Regions from separate parts of the Halomonas hibernica genome, predicted to be linked through region 4. Evidence: predicted binding sites of a transcription regulator. Region 4 holds the regulator's gene; each other region holds the start of a gene.

What was found. The regulator LexA, encoded in region 4, represses DNA repair genes until DNA is damaged. The targets are predictions, from matches to a motif close to TACTGTNTANNTANACAGTA.
Region 1: the regulator LexA is predicted to act here: its motif matches at 1,646-1,665, upstream of recN (DNA repair protein RecN).
Region 2: the regulator LexA is predicted to act here: its motif matches at 1,503-1,522, upstream of FKN99_RS06680 (LexA family protein).
Region 3: the regulator LexA is predicted to act here: its motif matches at 2,418-2,437, upstream of FKN99_RS15310 (LexA family protein).

Annotation. Positions count from the first base shown of each region.
Region 1 covers NZ_VIFN01000005.1:52,203-56,415, forward strand. The annotation lists gene dnaK (molecular chaperone DnaK) at 1-730, opposite strand, end outside; gene grpE (nucleotide exchange factor GrpE) at 861-1,490, opposite strand; gene recN (DNA repair protein RecN) at 1,713-3,386, shown strand; gene fur (ferric iron uptake transcriptional regulator) at 3,511-3,963, opposite strand; gene FKN99_RS09330 (outer membrane protein assembly factor BamE) at 4,036-4,213, shown strand, end outside.
Region 2 covers NZ_VIFN01000003.1:137,440-141,652, forward strand. The annotation lists gene FKN99_RS06670 (patatin-like phospholipase family protein) at 1-249, opposite strand, end outside; gene FKN99_RS06675 (alpha/beta fold hydrolase) at 290-1,189, opposite strand; gene FKN99_RS06680 (LexA family protein) at 1,546-1,989, shown strand; gene FKN99_RS06685 (Y-family DNA polymerase) at 1,986-3,287, shown strand; gene FKN99_RS06690 (sodium-dependent transporter) at 3,422-4,213, opposite strand, start outside.
Region 3 covers NZ_VIFN01000012.1:62,734-66,946, forward strand. The annotation lists gene FKN99_RS15300 (sodium ion-translocating decarboxylase subunit beta) at 1-1,177, shown strand, start outside; gene FKN99_RS15305 (IMPACT family protein) at 1,251-1,883, opposite strand; gene FKN99_RS15310 (LexA family protein) at 1,884-2,321, opposite strand; gene ccmA (cytochrome c biogenesis heme-transporting ATPase CcmA) at 2,590-3,210, shown strand; gene ccmB (heme exporter protein CcmB) at 3,214-3,942, shown strand; gene FKN99_RS15325 (heme ABC transporter permease) at 3,957-4,213, shown strand, end outside.
Region 4 covers NZ_VIFN01000009.1:109,656-113,868, forward strand. The annotation lists gene FKN99_RS13895 (ribonuclease J) at 1-806, opposite strand, end outside; gene purU (formyltetrahydrofolate deformylase) at 1,127-1,981, shown strand; gene lexA (transcriptional repressor LexA) at 2,089-2,766, opposite strand; gene FKN99_RS13910 (TetR/AcrR family transcriptional regulator) at 3,032-3,709, shown strand; gene FKN99_RS13915 (L,D-transpeptidase) at 3,687-4,213, shown strand, end outside.

The DNA of each region.
Region 1 (4,213 bases), on a different contig from region 4:
ACTGGTCGACCAGGTAGTTGATCAGCGCCAGATCGAAGTCTTCGCCGCCCAGGAAGGTATCGCCATTGGTGGCGAGTACTTCAAACTGGGTTTCGCCTTCAACGTCGGCAATTTCGATGATCGAGATATCGAACGTACCGCCACCCAAGTCATAAACGGCGATGGTTTTATCACCGCGTGACTTGTCCATACCGTAGGCGAGTGCGGCTGCGGTCGGCTCGTTGATAATACGCTTAACGTCCAGACCCGCGATGCGACCTGCATCTTTAGTGGCCTGACGCTGGCTGTCGTTGAAGTAAGCCGGTACGGTGATAACCGCTTCCGTTACCGCTTCGCCGAGGTAATCTTCGGCGGTTTTCTTCATTTTCTTCAGCACTTCCGCACTTACTTGCGGCGGCGCCATTTTTTTACCTTTTACTTCTACCCACGCATCGCCGTTGTCAGCTTCAGCGATTTTGTAGGGCACCATCTTGATGTCTTTCTGAACAACGTCGTCTTTAAAGCGACGGCCGATCAGACGCTTGATGGCGTAAAGCGTGTTTTCCGGGTTGGTAACGGCTTGGCGCTTGGCGGCCTGGCCTACCAGAGTTTCGCCGTCATCGGTGTAAGCGATGATCGAAGGCGTGGTACGGCCACCTTCAGCATTCTCGATAACTTTAGCACTGTCGCCATCAAGTACTGCCACACAAGAGTTGGTAGTACCCAGGTCAATACCAATAATGCGTCCCATAGCAAAAACCTCGAATTCAGTTGTCTCAATACTTAAAACGTGTGCGGGATTTCCCCGCGGGTTGACCTTTATCTGGGGGCCGCCAGTGACTTTTCAAGGGCTTTTTTACGCTTTACGTCACTAAATCGGCTTAATTTGCCTTCTGACTGACCACGACCATCGCTGGGCGAACCAAACGACCATTGAGCAAGTAACCTTTCTGCATCACTTCCATTACGGTGTTGGGCTCAAGTTCGGGGTTCGGCACCATCGCCATGGCTTCGTGCACCTGGGGGTCAAAAGGCTCACCTTGGGGCTCAACGCTTTCAACACCAAACTTATTGAGCACCCCTAGCTGCATGTTGAGCGTCATGGAAACGCCCTCGCGGTGCGCCTCAGAGGCGTCGTCCTGCATGGATTCAAGCGCTTTTTCCAGGCTATCCACCACAGGCAGCAGCTCTTTTACAAATTTTTCCAAGGCAAACTTACGCGCCTTGTCTGCTTCCTGTTCGGCACGGCGGCGAACATTCTGCGCTTCAGCGGCGGCGCGCAACGCCTGGTCCTTGGCTTCTGCCAGGTTTTGCTCCAGCTCATTTACCTGAGCGGCGAGTACATCGGCCTCCGGGTCGGCGAAGCTGCCTTCAAGCGGCGCCTCGTCGTTAATCAGGCCTTCCAGCTCCCCATCAATCAAGCGCTCTTCAGACTCCTGGTCCCTCATATCGGCCTCACGCTGTTGGCGAGCGAGTTCGTCATCTAATGGAGTTTGCGGTTCTTTTGCCATGCCATGCTCCTCAAAAGGGTTCGGGCTTTTTCTGCCCAACACTGCTCATAAAAAATAATCAATAAATCAGTTTTAAAACAGCCTTAAACACGTATAGAGGCTATATGGGGGCCATAAAAGCCATCTCAAGAGGAGCATTGAAGTCAGTTATCGACTACTGTATAAAACAACATTTATTGGATAAGTATCCAGCTTCTGTGTCGCACCGCCTCAGGAGGCATCATGCTTACTCAGCTAGCGATTCAAGATTACGCCATTGTCGACCGCCTTGAGCTTGACCTGACCCACGGCATGACGGCCATCACGGGGGAAACAGGCGCAGGCAAATCCATTCTCCTAGGCGCACTGGGCCTGTGCCTTGGTGAGCGTGCCGATGCTGGCAGCGTGCGCCACGGCTGCGAGCGCACCGACCTATCGGCGCGTTTCGACATTCAACACCTGCCCGCCGCCGCCGAGTGGCTAACGGCCCGCGAGCTCCCCACCGACGAATGCCTACTGCGCCGTGTAGTGACCGCCAGTGGACGTTCAAAAGCATGGATTAACGGCCAGCCAGCGACCATTTCGGACTTAAAATCGCTTGGCGAGCAGCTCATTCAAATTCATGGCCAGCATGCCCATCAAGCGTTAATGCGTGAAGAGGTGCACCTGGCCCTGCTGGATGACTATGCCGGGCTGCGGGAGGCTCGCCAGCAACTGGCAGAAACCTTCCACGAATGGCGCAATGCGCGACGACGGCTTAAAAAGCTCAGTGAAGAAGGCAGTGAAGTAGAAGCCAAGCGCCAACTGCTGCGCTACCAGGTTGAAGAGCTGGACCAGCTGGGTCTGGGCGAAGGCGAACTACAGACGCTTGAAGAGGAGCAACTGACCCTTGCGCATGCCGAAGAGACGCTGCGTGAAACCCAGTTGGCTGCCGACTGCTGCGCCAGCGATGACGGCGGCGCGCTGTCGCTTCTTAATCAAGCTTATGCACACTTAAGCGCCCTACCGGGCAGCGATAAGGGCACACTTGCCAATACGCTCGCCATGCTCAGCGATGCGCGCATTCAGGTGGAAGAGGCCTCAAGCGAGTTGCAGCGCTTTGCCAGCAGCACCGAGCTCGACCCAGAGCGCCTGATGTGGGTGGAGGAGCGCTTGACGGATATACACCGCATTGCGCGCAAGCATCACGTCGCGCCTGAAGAAATTTACGCCCTGCATAGCACCCTTCAACGTGAAGTGGCTCAGCTGGAAGCCAGCGATGAGGACCTTGAAGCGCTGAGTGGGCAAGTCGCTGAGTATCGTGAGCGCTACCGCAGCGAAGCCAAGAAAATCAGCGATACCCGTCAAAAAGCTGCCCTGCGGCTGGGTAAAGAAGTTCAGCAGCAGCTGGCCTTTTTGGCCATGGGTAAGGCGCGCTTTGAAGTGGCCGTTGCTTCGCGTGAAACGCCTACGCCTGAGGGGCTGGATAGCGTACAGTTTTTGATCAGCGCCAACCCAGGCCAGCCTGCTCGCCCACTCGCCAAAGTTGCCTCTGGGGGTGAGCTTTCGCGTATCAGCCTGGCGATTCAGGTGGTGGCCGCCTCGCACTCGACGATTCCAAGCCTGGTGTTTGACGAGGTGGATGTGGGTATTTCAGGCGCCACGGCGGAAATTGTCGGCCAGTTACTGCGCAAGTTAGGCGAGAACGGCCAGGTCATGACCGTAACGCACCTGCCCCAGGTGGCCGCGCAGGCGCATCAGCACCTGCATATTGAAAAGCGTGCCAAGCGGGATACTACGCGTACCTATATGGCCTTGCTGGACGAGCGAGGCCGCATCAGCGAGCTTGCGCGCATGCTAGGCGGAGTGACGCTCTCTGACCAAACACTGGCTCATGCCCAGGAAATGCTGCATGCCAGCCAGCGCCCGCCTCATTAAGAGCTTTCTCACATCACTATCTAATTAACGGCTACCACGCAAAATACCCCCATGCTGCTCCCTGTAGTAACAAGGAGCGGCATGAGGGTTTGCATCACGGCCAAAACAGGTTTTGCGGGAAACCCTATTTTTTATTGATCGGCACGTTAACCTGGCGCGTTACGTCCGACCCGCGAGGGCGTACGTAAAGTACCAGAGCGTGATCGACAAGCTCGTAGCCGTGCTCTTCTGCAATTTCTTGCTGGCGTCGTTCAATGATGTCATCAAGAAACTCGATGATTTCACCACTTTCTAAACACACCATATGGTCGTGATGGTCTTCTTGCGTCATCTCAAAGACTGCGTGGCCACCGTCAAAATTATGACGAATTACCAAACCTGCTGATTCAAATTGCGTCAGCACGCGGTAAACGGTTGCCAAGCCAACATCCTCGCCCGCATCAATCAGTGTTTTATACACTTCTTCTGCGCTAAGGTGGTGTTGACCCGAAGCATTTTCGAGAATCTGAAGGATCTTGACGCGCGGCAGGGTCACTTTCAGCCCGGCTTTGCGCAGTTCATGGTTCTGATCGGCCATGGTTGCTCTTCGCAGTAACAGGTTAGGTCGGGTATGATCGACCGAAACCACGATAGTGAAGAACAGGTCCAAATGCAAAAATTGACTCGCATCATTACGCTTTCCGTTGCCCTTACTGTTGTAAGTGGCTGTAGTTACGTCGGTGTTTACAAACGTGACATCCCTCAAGGCAATCTGGTAACCGAAGAAATGGTTAGCCAGCTTCAGCCGGGCATGACGCAGGAGCAGGTCACCTACGTTATGGGCCGCC
Region 2 (4,213 bases), on a different contig from region 4:
CACATCCACCAGCTTTAGCACATCCAGATAATCGAGATTACAGACCCACTCGCGATACTCGGGCAGTTTGCCAGAAGCGTAGATGCCACCAATCAGGGCGCCCATGGAGCATCCCGCCACTGAAATAATCTCAAAGCCTCGTGCCTCCAGGGCTTCAATGACACCGATATGGGCATAACCGCGCGCCCCGCCACTGCCCAACACCAAAGCCACTTTTTTCCCGCTACCCGCGTGCGTCAGTTGATTCATTGGCTATTCCTATTGCTCTTGAGCCGACCGTATAACCGCTTTACACGGCTGCCTCCCAGTGGGCGGTGGCGAGTTCCGCCACAGCGGCAACCGCTTTAGATTCCAAATGCAGATGATGCCCGCCAGGCAACACATGGCGGGTCAGATCATTAACCGCCAAGCGCGCCTGCTCGGCCCAGGCACGCTTTCCTAAAATACCCTGCTCGCCTTCAATCAGTAGTACCGGCGCCTGAATACACGCTAACAGAGCCAGTACCTGCTCAGGGGTAAAGCGCACCAGAGAGGGTTTTAGCAGTCGACTATCCGTACGCATTTGTAGATAGCCATCGGCAGTTGCTTGCGTATTACGCTCAACCAACGGCATCGCCGTTACGCTATCCAGCGTGGTGACGCCACCGGCTACCCGCGCGGCAACTGCACTTTCGATATCAGCATAGCGTGGTGGGCGGGAAAGCGGGCGACGATGGGCAATAAGCCCTTTGCGCAACTGGCTGGCAGTTTCTTCCGCAGGCGTATTCAGCGCCCCCAGCCCGTCAATCAAGGTTAACCGGGCAATACGCTCTGGCATGGCGGCGGCCAGTAGGCAGGCAACCGCCGCGCCCATGGAGTGGGCCAGTAAAGATGCCTGTTCAATACCCAGCGCGTCCAGCGCATCAAGCACATCGTGGCAGTAATCCCACAACGCATAGTCGCTTCCGAAAGCGGCGTGCTGGGAGTGCCCATGGCCACGAAAATCAATGGCTACCACGCGGATATCCAGCGCATCTGCCAAAAGCGGTGCCAAGCGGCTAAAGCTTGCCGCGTTATCCAGCCAGCCGTGTAGCGCCAGCCAGACAGGTGCATCCACGCGGCCCCAGCCCAGTGCGGCCAAGCGCCCTTGCGCAAGCACCAGCGGCTGCGCGGAGTGTCGAGACGCGGGTTGGAGGGTCGGTTCACACATAGGTTGTTTTCCTGATGAAGCGGCCATCTCGTTGGCAAATAACGCGACGCCTTTAATGTTCCTGAATTCAGCGTTCAGGCAATGTCTGGATGACGGTATCAGTAACAAACGTTACCATGCCAGGCGCAATTCTTCTGTCGCTTTTACCCAACCCTTGCTAATGGTGCTGCCATGAAACCACGCCGCGATACACGCGCCCGTAACCTTGTTTTTTTTATTGCTGTTGTTAGTGCCATCGTCGTGGGGTTGTGGCTAGCGCGCTAGGCTTGCCTAATCGCCGTTCAACGCTTGCAATTTAAACCTCACGAATAAATACTGTATATACATACACATTATATTCAGTGAGGATGCCGACGATGTCGTTGCCTCCATCGACGCTCGTGCCCACCTTGCCGTTAACGTCTCAGCCGCTGCCTTTTTCATCGTTACAAGGCCGTGCGGGCTTTAGCGGCTTTCCATCACCAGCGCAGGATTATGAACCGCGTACGCTTGATCTCAACACGCGGTTAATTAAAAACCCTACCCAGACGTTCTACCTTTCCGCCGCTGGTGACAGCATGGAAGGCTGGGGGATTTTTGATGGCGACCTGCTGGTCGTTGATCGCAGCATTAAGCCTCGGCTAGGGCACATTCTGGTTGCCATGTTTGAAGAGGAAGTGCTGATTAAGCGCTACGCCCTCTACCAAAATACGCCGCATCTCTGCTCCGCGCATCCTCACTACCCGCCGCTTCCTTTGGAAGGCACCGAGTGCCAGCTATGGGGAGTAGTGCGTGCCGTCATTCATGAGTATGTCCGATGATCGGCCTGGTCGATGCCAACAACTTTTACGTCAGTTGTGAGCGTGTGTTTGATCCTGCGCTGGAAGGCAAACCGGTTGGCGTTATGTCGAACAACGACGGCTGTATCATCGCCCGCTCTGCCGAGATGAAAGCCATGGACATCCCCATGGGCATGCCATCGTTTAAGCTCGAAAGCCTGCGTAAGCGTGGTGACATTTACCTCAAGTCATCCAACTATGAGCTGTATGGCGATATGTCGGCCAGGCTGTGCCAGCTACTGCGTGATACCTGCCCAGCCGTGTCGCCGTACTCCATTGATGAAATGTTTATTTACCTGGAGGCGTTCAGCAACCAGCAGTGCCAAACCCTGGGCGAATGGCTGCGTCGGCGGATTCGGCGTCATTTAGGCCTGCCGGTATGCGTCGGGCTGGCCCCTACGCATACGCTGGCGAAGCTTGCCAACCACTTGGCCAAGCAGGCGACTCACTATCAAGGTGTGTGCCTGCTAACGGGAAAAGATGCGGCAACGACCGCCCTGCTTAAACAGACACCGGTGGGCAGCGTATGGGGCGTTGGGCGCCGGATTGCTGAGCGGTTAGCGATCAGTAATATTAATACCGCTTGGGACTTACGTGAGGCTGACCTTCGGCTACTGCGCAAACATTTTTCGGTAGTGCTGGCCCGCACGGCGCTGGAGCTGCGCGGTACGCCCTGCCTGCAGATGAATGCGCTGGATCAACCGCGCCACCGCATTATGACGTCGCGCTCATTCGGCCAATCAACCGGCAGTAAAACAGAAGTACATAACGCGTTACGCCAACATGCCCAGCGCAGCGCCGAAAAACTCCGTCAGCAGCGCAGCCTAACGCGAGCCGTGATGATTTTTTTAAACACCAACCGCCACCGCCGAGACCAACCCCAGTATTTTCCTCACACCATGGTGCCCCTGCCCTCACCCAGCGACGATACGCGCACAATTCTTGAGGCCGTTCACCAAGGGGTTGAACAGGTTTACCGACCAGGCTACCGGTTTATGAAGGCAGGTGTGATGCTATTGGACCTGGTTGATGCCGAGCAGCACCAGCTCTCGTTGCTACATCAACCGCCGCGGAACCGATACCCTTACTTAATGGCCACCCTGGATAATATCAATCAGCGCATGGGGCAAGGCACCATCAGCTTTGGCATGACGGATGCCGATGCCGCCTGGCAGCTACGCTGCGGGCACCGCTCAGGCCGCTACACCACACGCTGGGATGAGCTGATGAAGGCAGGCACTCACCCTGGTGCTATCAAGCAATCTGCTTTACGCAAGTAACCACTGCTATCTCAATTACGATCTCAACTCCTATCTCAACTACGATCTCAGGAAGAGACTCAAATCACCTGCCAAACGCCGCTGGATGAGCCGTCACTCATTGCTCAGCAACAGCGTTGGCTGGGGAGAATCCGTTAGCGTGTCGTTAACGCCTGACGCAGGCGAGGACTCAACCACTCACCCAACGCCATCATGATCAGCAGGATAGCCAACAACCACGGCCAATGAACTGAAAAGGTAACGGTAAACAGCCCTAATGCATCAGCGAAAATAACCAAAATACCCAGCGGGCTAACATAACGCACCATGGCAAGCCATAGCGTATAGGGCAGGGGCGAGAGTCCTAGCTCGTCGCGGAACGTTTCACTCTTCAGGACAAAGCCTGCCAGTATGACGGTGCCTAACCCACCCAGCGGCATCATCCAGCGTGAAGTGATGTAGTCCAGCCAGTCAAAGAAGGTCTTGCCTGCCAACGTCCAATCAGCGCCCAGGTTAAAGGAGAGCATGGCAGCGGTACTAATCAGCCAAAGAACAATCCCCGTGCTCCACGCAGCACTGCGGCGTGAGAATCCCTTGTTGTCGCAGAGCCAGGAAACGGTCGCCTCGACCATCGAAATGGACGATGTCAGCGCGGCCATGGAGAGCATGGCGAAAAACAGAATCCCAAACAGCGTACCCAGCGGCATGGCCTGGAACGCCAGCGGCAAGCTCATAAAGATAAGCCCGGGGCCTTCACCTGGGTCCATGCCATTGGCAAAAATTACCGGGAAGATCGCCAGCCCCGCCATCAAGGCAACGGCCGTATCGGCAATGGCGACGCTAATGGTGGTACGCCCAATGGAGGCGCCTTTGGGCAGATAGCTTCCGTAAGTAAGAATGGCACCCGAGGCAAGCGATAAGGTAAAGAACGCATGGCCAAGCGCGGC
Region 3 (4,213 bases), on a different contig from region 4:
TGGGGGGATTCTTGCCAATATTCCCGAAGCTGGCCTTGCGATTTCAGCGCTGGACCAGGCCATTGAGGTTGGCAAGCCTGCCGTGCTTCAGCAGGTTGGTGCCGCGCTGGGCGTAATGCTGGATCCTTTGGCAGGCATTGATGCGTGGCGTGAAACGCTCAAAGTAGTTGCCCATGGTGAGGTAGCGCCAGAGCAGCTGCGTGCCGCTAAGGATATTGCGACAAGCGTCGGTTACAGCAATGGCATGCTGTATAACTTCTATTCAGTGGCCATTGCATCGGGTATCGCGCCGCTGTTGATCTTTATGGGCGTGGGCGCCATGACTGACTTTGGCCCGCTGCTTGCCAACCCTCGTACGCTGTTTCTAGGTGCTGCGGCCCAGTTTGGTATTTTCGCCACGCTGTTTGGTGCCGTTGTGCTGACCTCCATGGGCATCATGGACTTCTCGCTGAACCAGGCGGCAGCGATCGGGATTATCGGCGGCGCCGATGGGCCAACGTCTATCTATGTGTCCAGCGTGCTTGCGCCAGAGCTATTGGGTGCTATCGCGGTGGCGGCCTACGCGTACATGGCGCTGGTGCCGTTAATCCAGCCACCTATTATGCGGCTGTTAACCACTGAAAAAGAGCGTCAGATAAAAATGACGCAGCTGCGCCCCGTCTCCAGGCTGGAAAAAGTGATCTTTCCTCTCATGCTGTTGATCCTGGTCGCGCTGTTTCTACCCGACGCAGCACCGCTTCTGGGGATGTTCTGCTTTGGTAATTTGATGCGCGAATGCGGCGTGGTAGAGCGGCTTTCGGATACCGCCCAGAACGCGCTGATCAACATCGTGACAATCGTTCTAGGGCTTTCTGTTGGCTCAAAGCTGATGGCGGAAAGCTTCTTGACGGTGGAAACCCTCGGGATTCTGGGGCTGGGTATCGTGGCCTTCGGAATTGGTACCGCCGCCGGCGTGTTAATGGCCAAGCTGATGAACCTAATGAGCCGTATGCCGATTAATCCGCTGATAGGTGCTGCCGGGGTATCCGCTGTGCCTATGGCGGCGCGTGTAGCTAATAAGGTCGGTCTGGAATCCAATCCGCATAACTTCTTGTTGATGCATGCGATGGGTCCAAACGTGGCAGGGGTAATTGGTTCTGCCGTGGCTGCCGGGGTAATGATTAAATATTTGGGATAAATAGACAGGATTGACGGGGAAGCAGAAGTGCCCCATGCACGGCTTACGGTTTACACCGTAAGCCGTTTTTGGTTTAGGGGGCGGGTGCGTTTACCGGGGTAACGTCCAGCGTGCACTTTAGGCGATTTTCCAAGGGGGAAAGGTCGAACGTATGGTCGCGGGGCCAGCCAATGGTGAGCTGAACACCTTCGCCATCGTAGTTGACGTGTTCAATGGGGATGGCCTTTTCGTCGCACCAGGCGCGGGCGATCGCCTCGCTGGCAAAGGTAAGGCGTAGCGTGTAGGCGTCTCGCTCAATCACTTCACGCGTCGGTAAGGTTTCCAACGCATGGCTGATGGCTTGAGCGTAAGCCCGTGCCAGCCCGCCGGTGCCTAGTTTGGTGCCGCCAAAGTAGCGCGTCACGACACCGCCGATTTCACCCATTTGGCTGCCTTGAAGTACCTGGTACATTGGCCGGCCAGCCGTGCCGCCAGGCTCGCCATCATCGGAAAAACCAATCAGTGTTTGCTCCCCGGGCGGCCCAGCAATATAAGCCGTACAGTGATGGCTGGCATTGGGGTGAGCAGCTCTTGCCGCTTCAAGAAGTGCACTAAAAGCGGCCACATCTGGCGCATGGCATAGCCACGCCAGAAACTGGCTTTTTTCGACCTCTATCTCGGCGGTATGCCACTGCGAGGCAGCTAAATCAGGAACTTGATAACGCAATCAGTGCTCCATAAGGCCATAAGAATTGGCAGCAAGGTCGTTGGCACTATCCTGCGCCACACCCATTACCATTCCTAACACTTGAATATCGCGATTGTGCAAAAAGAGATCCGGCGCTTGGGTATCGGCAGGCCATAAATGTACGCCAAAGCGACTGATCGAGAGCTGCTTCAACGCAACAGGCTGCTGATTGATGTGAGCGACGGCGGTTTCTTCGTGGGTATCGCATTGAAAACGCCGAATAATAATGACATCTCCATCAAACAAGTTGCAATCACGCATTCGGTTGCCACGTATTTTTAGGGCGTAGGTATTGTGCCGCGTTCTGCGTGGTGCTGTTTTAAAGGCGCGTGCCGATTGAATGCCTTTAGGTGCGCAGGACGCGCTGCTCAATACGGTAGAACCGGCGTGAGTTGGTGCTGACATCGATATATTCATAGGAAATTCTCCAATGCAGCGCCCTTTCCCTAGGCGTTTAGTAGTGGCAAGCCAGCAGGTTGCTGGCATGTCTTTTCATACAGTGTTTTAGTATACAGCTGTTTTTACATACAGTGGTAGTGCTGTTTTTATCCAGTGCCTTTGGCTATTCAAAATGCTGGTTCCGTCAGCACGCTTGGTGCATTCTCACGGCCGCTGCGATTGGCTGGAGATAACCTGGCTTTCCGTGTAGAGTTTTGGCTAACTATCAACCTGTTGGGAGACACCTTTGAGCCTGTGCCTGCAAGCACGACAACTAGCCTGCGAGCGTGATGGGCGCTGGCTATTTGAAGGGCTCGATCTCACGATTCGCAGCGGTGACATTGTTCGAATTGAAGGCCCCAATGGCAGCGGCAAGACCACACTGTTAAAGCTGCTGGCAGGTCAACTGAGTGATTACCAAGGCGAGCTTTTCTGGAACGGCGCGCCACTTCGCAAGGTGCGTGAACATTATCTGGCCAACCTGCTGTATCTGGGACATTCGCCAGGCATCAAGGCTGGGCTTTCACCGCTTGAAAACCTGGCCTGGTACCAGGCGCTAAGCGGCGAGCGGGGTAATGAATCGCAGCGCCTGAGCGCTTTGGAGCAAGTAGGGCTTGGCGGTTTTGAGGACGTATTGGCCGGCCAGCTGTCGGCGGGTCAGCAGCGCCGTGTGGCGCTGGCCCGGTTAACGCTGACGCGCCGTCCACTCTGGGTGCTTGACGAGCCGTTTTCCGCCATTGACCACCAAGGCGTAGCCGCGCTTGAAGCGCAGCTTTCAGCTCATGCTCAAGCCGGGGGAAGCATTCTGGTAACCACTCACCATGGGCTGAATGCTTCGCCCGCCGCTCGCTGTATTCAACTGGGGTAGACAATGACGCAGGGGCAGAAGGCGACCACTACACTACTTGAAACGCCAGTGCCGGGCGGGCTGTGGATTGCCTTTACCGCCACCCTGAAGCGTGATGTAACACTGATGTTCAGACGCCGCGGCGAGCTGCTCAATCCGCTGGTCTTCTTCGCGCTGGTGATAACGCTGTTCCCAATCGGCATTTCACCCGACCGCGCCGTGCTTGCGCTGATCGCGCCAGGTCTTTTGTGGGTAGCGGCGCTTCTGGCGGCGCTTTTGTCGCTGGATAGCCTGTTTCGCACCGATTATGACGACGGCAGCCTTGAGCAGATGCTGCTCGCGCCTCAGCCGCTAGTCGCGCTTAGCATGGCCAAGGTACTTGCCCACTGGTTGTTGACCGGGCTGCCGCTGGCACTGGTCGCGCCGCTTCTAGGTGTGACGCTGGCCCTGCCTCCGGGCAGCTATGTGGTGCTTGCGCTTTCGCTTTTGCTGGGCAGCGCCAGTTTGAGCCTGCTTGGCGCGATTGGTGCGGCGTTGACCGTCGGTATCGCGCGAGGCGGTGTACTGCTGTCGCTGCTTATACTGCCGCTGTATATACCGGTGCTTATTTTTGGGGTTGGGGCGGTGCAGGCTGCTGTCATCGGTGAAGGTGTCGCGGCGCACCTGGCCATGCTCGGGGCCCTGCTGGCCGCGTCGCTACTGTTGGCTCCCTGGGCGATTGCCGCCTCGCTACGCATCAGTATCAACGGTTGAGGACAGAACACGCCATGTGGACCTTTATTCATAAATGGGGCTCGCCCAAATGGTTTTATGTAATGAGCGCAAAGGTGCAGCCTTGGTGTTGGGCAGTCTCCCTGATACTCATTGCGACCGGTACGGTATGGGGGTTAGCCTTTGCACCCACCGAGGTGAATCAGGGGCAGGGCGATAGTTTCAGGATTATTTATGTCCACGTGCCCGCCGCCTTTCTTGCCCAGTCGGTGTTTGTTTCGATGGCGGTGGCGAGCCTGGTCTTCATGGTATG
Region 4 (4,213 bases):
ACCACTTCATCGGGGGGCAAATAGCCTAAATCATGGGGGGGAACAAGCGCTGGGAAGTCATCCATGTAGCCAAGCCCACGTGCAATGCTCACCATGCGCTCCATGGATCGTCCCATCAAACTGACCCGACGGCCGCATTGATGAGCCGCCCGGCCAATGGCCAGTACGCGTGCAAGGTTGCTTGCAAAACAGGAGACCACGACGCGGCCCTTGCATTCCTTCAGGCTTTTAGCCAGCGCTTTAGCCACATCGCCTTCACTGCTGGAGTGGCCAGGCAGAGGGGCATTGGTTGAATCACCTACTACTAAATCAATCGGGGCAAGCGCTCGAAAGTGCGCCGCGTTAATGGGCGTGCCAATCAGCGGCTCTGGGTCCAGCTTCCAATCCCCTGTGTGCATTATGCGGTAGTCGCCCATCACGATGACCAGCGCGCAGCTTTCAGGGATCGAATGGGTAACCGGCAAATAGCGCACCGAAAAGGGCGCCGTTTCCATTGCTTCGCCCGGCTCGATGATCTTAATCGCGGCGCTACTTAGCTGGTGTTCAGCGAATTTCGCGCGTAAGAGGCCTGCCGCAAGTGGGGTGGCATAGATAGGGCAGTTCCACTTGGGCCATAACCAGGCAACCGCGCCAATGTGATCTTCATGTCCATGCGTTATAAATAACGCTTGGGGCGTTATGTTCAGTGCCTCGGCGGTGCCCAGGTTAGGTACCTGAAGGGGCGAGTTAGGCAAATCCTGGCGAATCATCATGCCGCAGTCGACCGCGATCCAGTGATCGTCGTATCCATACAGCGTTAGATTCATGCCGATTTCACCACACCCACCCAGCGGCAGTAGGCGCAGAGGTGGGCGGCGGCGAGGACGAAGTTGAACGCGTGGTGGATGCATCGGTTATGAAAAGCCTAAAAAGTAATGCCTTAACTATACGGGAAGGCAGGGGCGGCTAACAATGACCCCCGACATTAGATAACGGTGCTTCGTTAATAGGGTTCCGGTACACTAGGCAGCCGTTATTTACGGCGTCGCTATTTAGCCGCGGTTTGCGGCGCCGTTGCACTATGCCAATAGACGATGCCAATAGTGGTTTGTCATTTGTATTTCGTAGGTCGTCAAGAGTACTTCACATGTCTCATTATTACCGTTTAGTCGTTTCCTGCCCCGATCAGGTGGGTATTGTTGCCCGTGTGTCTGGATTTATTGCTCAACAAGGCGGCTCTATCACCGAGGCCAGTCAGCATTCTGACTTGCAAACGGGCCGCTTTTTTATGCGTTATGAGATATTGGCCGATTCGCTTGGCATGTCCGTTGAAACATTACGCAGCGCCTTTGAGCCAATTGCTCAAGAGTTTTCCATGCAGTGGGCGCTAATGGATACTCAAAAGCGTCGGCGCGTCATCCTCATGGTCTCCCGTGAGTCTCACTGCCTGGTGGATTTACTTTACCGTTGGCAGGCAGGTGAGCTGGATTGTGATATCGCCGGTGTGATTTCTAATCACGAAGACATGCGCTCAATCGCTGAGTGGTACGGTATTCCTTATCACCATGTGCCGGTGGACCCGAATAATAAGGAAGAGTCGTTTACTCAGGTGCAGGAGCTTATTGATAACGCGCGAGCGGACTGTATTGTATTGGCGCGCTATATGCAGATTCTGCCCCCGTCGTTGTGTGAGCGCTATGCTGGACAGGTAATTAATATTCACCACAGCTTCTTGCCTTCATTTGCTGGCGCCAAGCCTTACCATCAGGCTTATGAGCGCGGCGTAAAGCTAATTGGCGCGACGTGCCACTACGTGACGGAGGAATTGGATGCCGGGCCGATTATTGAGCAGGATATTCATCGTGTGAGCCATTGCCATACGCCAACCGACCTGGTTCGCTTTGGGCGCGATGTAGAAAAAGCCGTATTGGCGCGAGGCCTGCGCTGGCATCTGGAGGACCGCGTTTTGATCCACGGCAATAAGACCGTTGTCTTTAGCTAAGCGTTTTAAAAACTGTTTAAGCTGAACCAGTAGCAAAACAAGGGGGTGGCCATGAAAATGGCCACCCCCTTGATGCTTTTAAAAACCGATTTTACGCAAACGGCTTATTAGCCTAGCGCTTGGCCATTACCGCCACGGATGACGCCTACACCTACGCCTTCAATATCCAGGGATTGGGTTCGCAGGTCGATTTCAATCGGTGCAAAATCAGCGTTTTCCGCAATCAGCATGACCTGGTGCCCTTGGCGTTGAAAGCGTTTTACGGTGACTTCATCTTCCAGCCGCGCAACGACGATTTGCCCGTCACGTACACGATCAGTGCGGTGCACCGCCAGTAAATCGCCTTCCAGGATGCCCACATCCTTCATGGATAAACCGCGTACCCGCAGGAGGTAGTCGGCTTTAGGGGTGAAATATTCCGCGGGTAGCGGGCAGTAACGGTCAATATGCTCCGCTGCAAGGATCGGGCTGCCAGCGGCCACTTCACCAATAACTGGCAAGCCCATCGGCGGAAGATCATTGCTGTTGGCTGCAACGGTGGCGGGTAATTCGCTAACGTCCTGAGCTTCCTGGTTGGGGAGGCGAATCCCCCGCGACGTATTGCGAATAATCCGGATAACGCCTTTACGCTCAAGAGCACGTAAATGCTCTTCAGCGGCATTGGGGGATTTAAAGCCCAAGGCCTTGGCAATTTCGGCGCGGGTGGGAGGGTAGCCGAATTCACCCATGGTTTTTACTATAAAATCAAAAACATGTTGCTGACGTGCTGTGAGTGGCCGCGACATACCAAACTCCATAAACAATAAAAGACAGTCGGTATCTGTCTGCTTGATCAGTATGTGTTTAAGTATACAGTATGTTGCTCTATCCAGTACATGGTTAAAAAAGCAGCTTGTTAAAACACTGTCTGTGAGCGGTAAGACGTTTGAATTAACGCTAATGCGCAGGGTAGCCAAATAAAAAAAACGGTGAATAAGGGTGATTGAGCCTGATTAAGATATGACTTACTATTCTGGCATGTTTTAAACACTCGTTTCTCCGGAGGCCATAATGGCACAATCTGACACGGTGTCACGCATTCTGGATACCGCTGAGGTGCTGTTTGCAGAGCGTGGCTTTGCTGAAACGTCACTGCGTAACATTACCAGTAAAGCGCGAGTAAACCTGGCGGCTGTTAATTATCATTTTGGTTCCAAGAAAGCCCTTATCCAAGCCGTATTCTCACGCTATCTAGACCCGTTTACTCAGCGTTTTCATGGTGCGCTCGATGAGCTTGAAGCCCACTATGCCGATCGCGCCATCCCCCTGGAAGAGCTGCTTGAAACAATGGCCACCACGGTGCTGGCAGTGCCTGCTGAACGGGATAGTTTGAAAGTCTTCATGCGCTTATTGGGGTTAGCCTATAGCCAAGCGCAAGGGCATTTACGGCGCCATATTCAAGAGCAATATGGGGATGTGTTTACCCGCTTTACCGGGCTTGTGCGTAAGGCGACCCCTGATTTACCCGATGCCGAGCGTTTTTGGCGGCTGCACTTTATGTTGGGTACGGTCATTTTCACCTTGTCGGGGCTGGATGCGCTACGTGATATCGCCTCCAAGGATTATCAGGAGCAGGTGACTGTGCGTGATTTAGTGCGACGCTTGCGCCCTGTGGTCGTTGCCGCCATGAATGCTCCACTGCCGCAAGAGGTTGAAGGAGCGCAGCATGCGAACGCCCCTGTTAGCTGAGTTGCCACCTAAAAAAGACGGCTGGATCGAAATTGATACCGGCGCACAAATCCTGCGCTGGTGGCAGGGTCAAACACCAGACTTTGAGTGCGCTATCTCTACTGGACGCGCTGGCGTTGGCCAGCAAGAAGGAAGTGGCCAAACGCCGCATGGCTGGCACTATGTTCGCGCGGCAATTGGCCATGAACAGCCGGTCAATGCCGTATTTAGAGGCAGGCGTTTTACCGGTGAAATTTTCTCAAGTGACTTGGCCGACGCTCATCCGACACGTGACTGGATTTTGACGCGTATTTTATGGCTGTGTGGGTTAGAGCGAGGATTTAACCGTGCAGGCACGGTTGACTCTCAGCGCCGCTATATTTATGTACACGGAACGCCGCCCGATCAACCGATGGGCAAACCTGCTTCACATGGCTGTGTTCGTATGCGCAACGAGGACCTGCTTTATATCTTTGAGCGTGCCGTGCCTGGAACGCCTGTTTGGCTACATGGCAGCCATCTGTA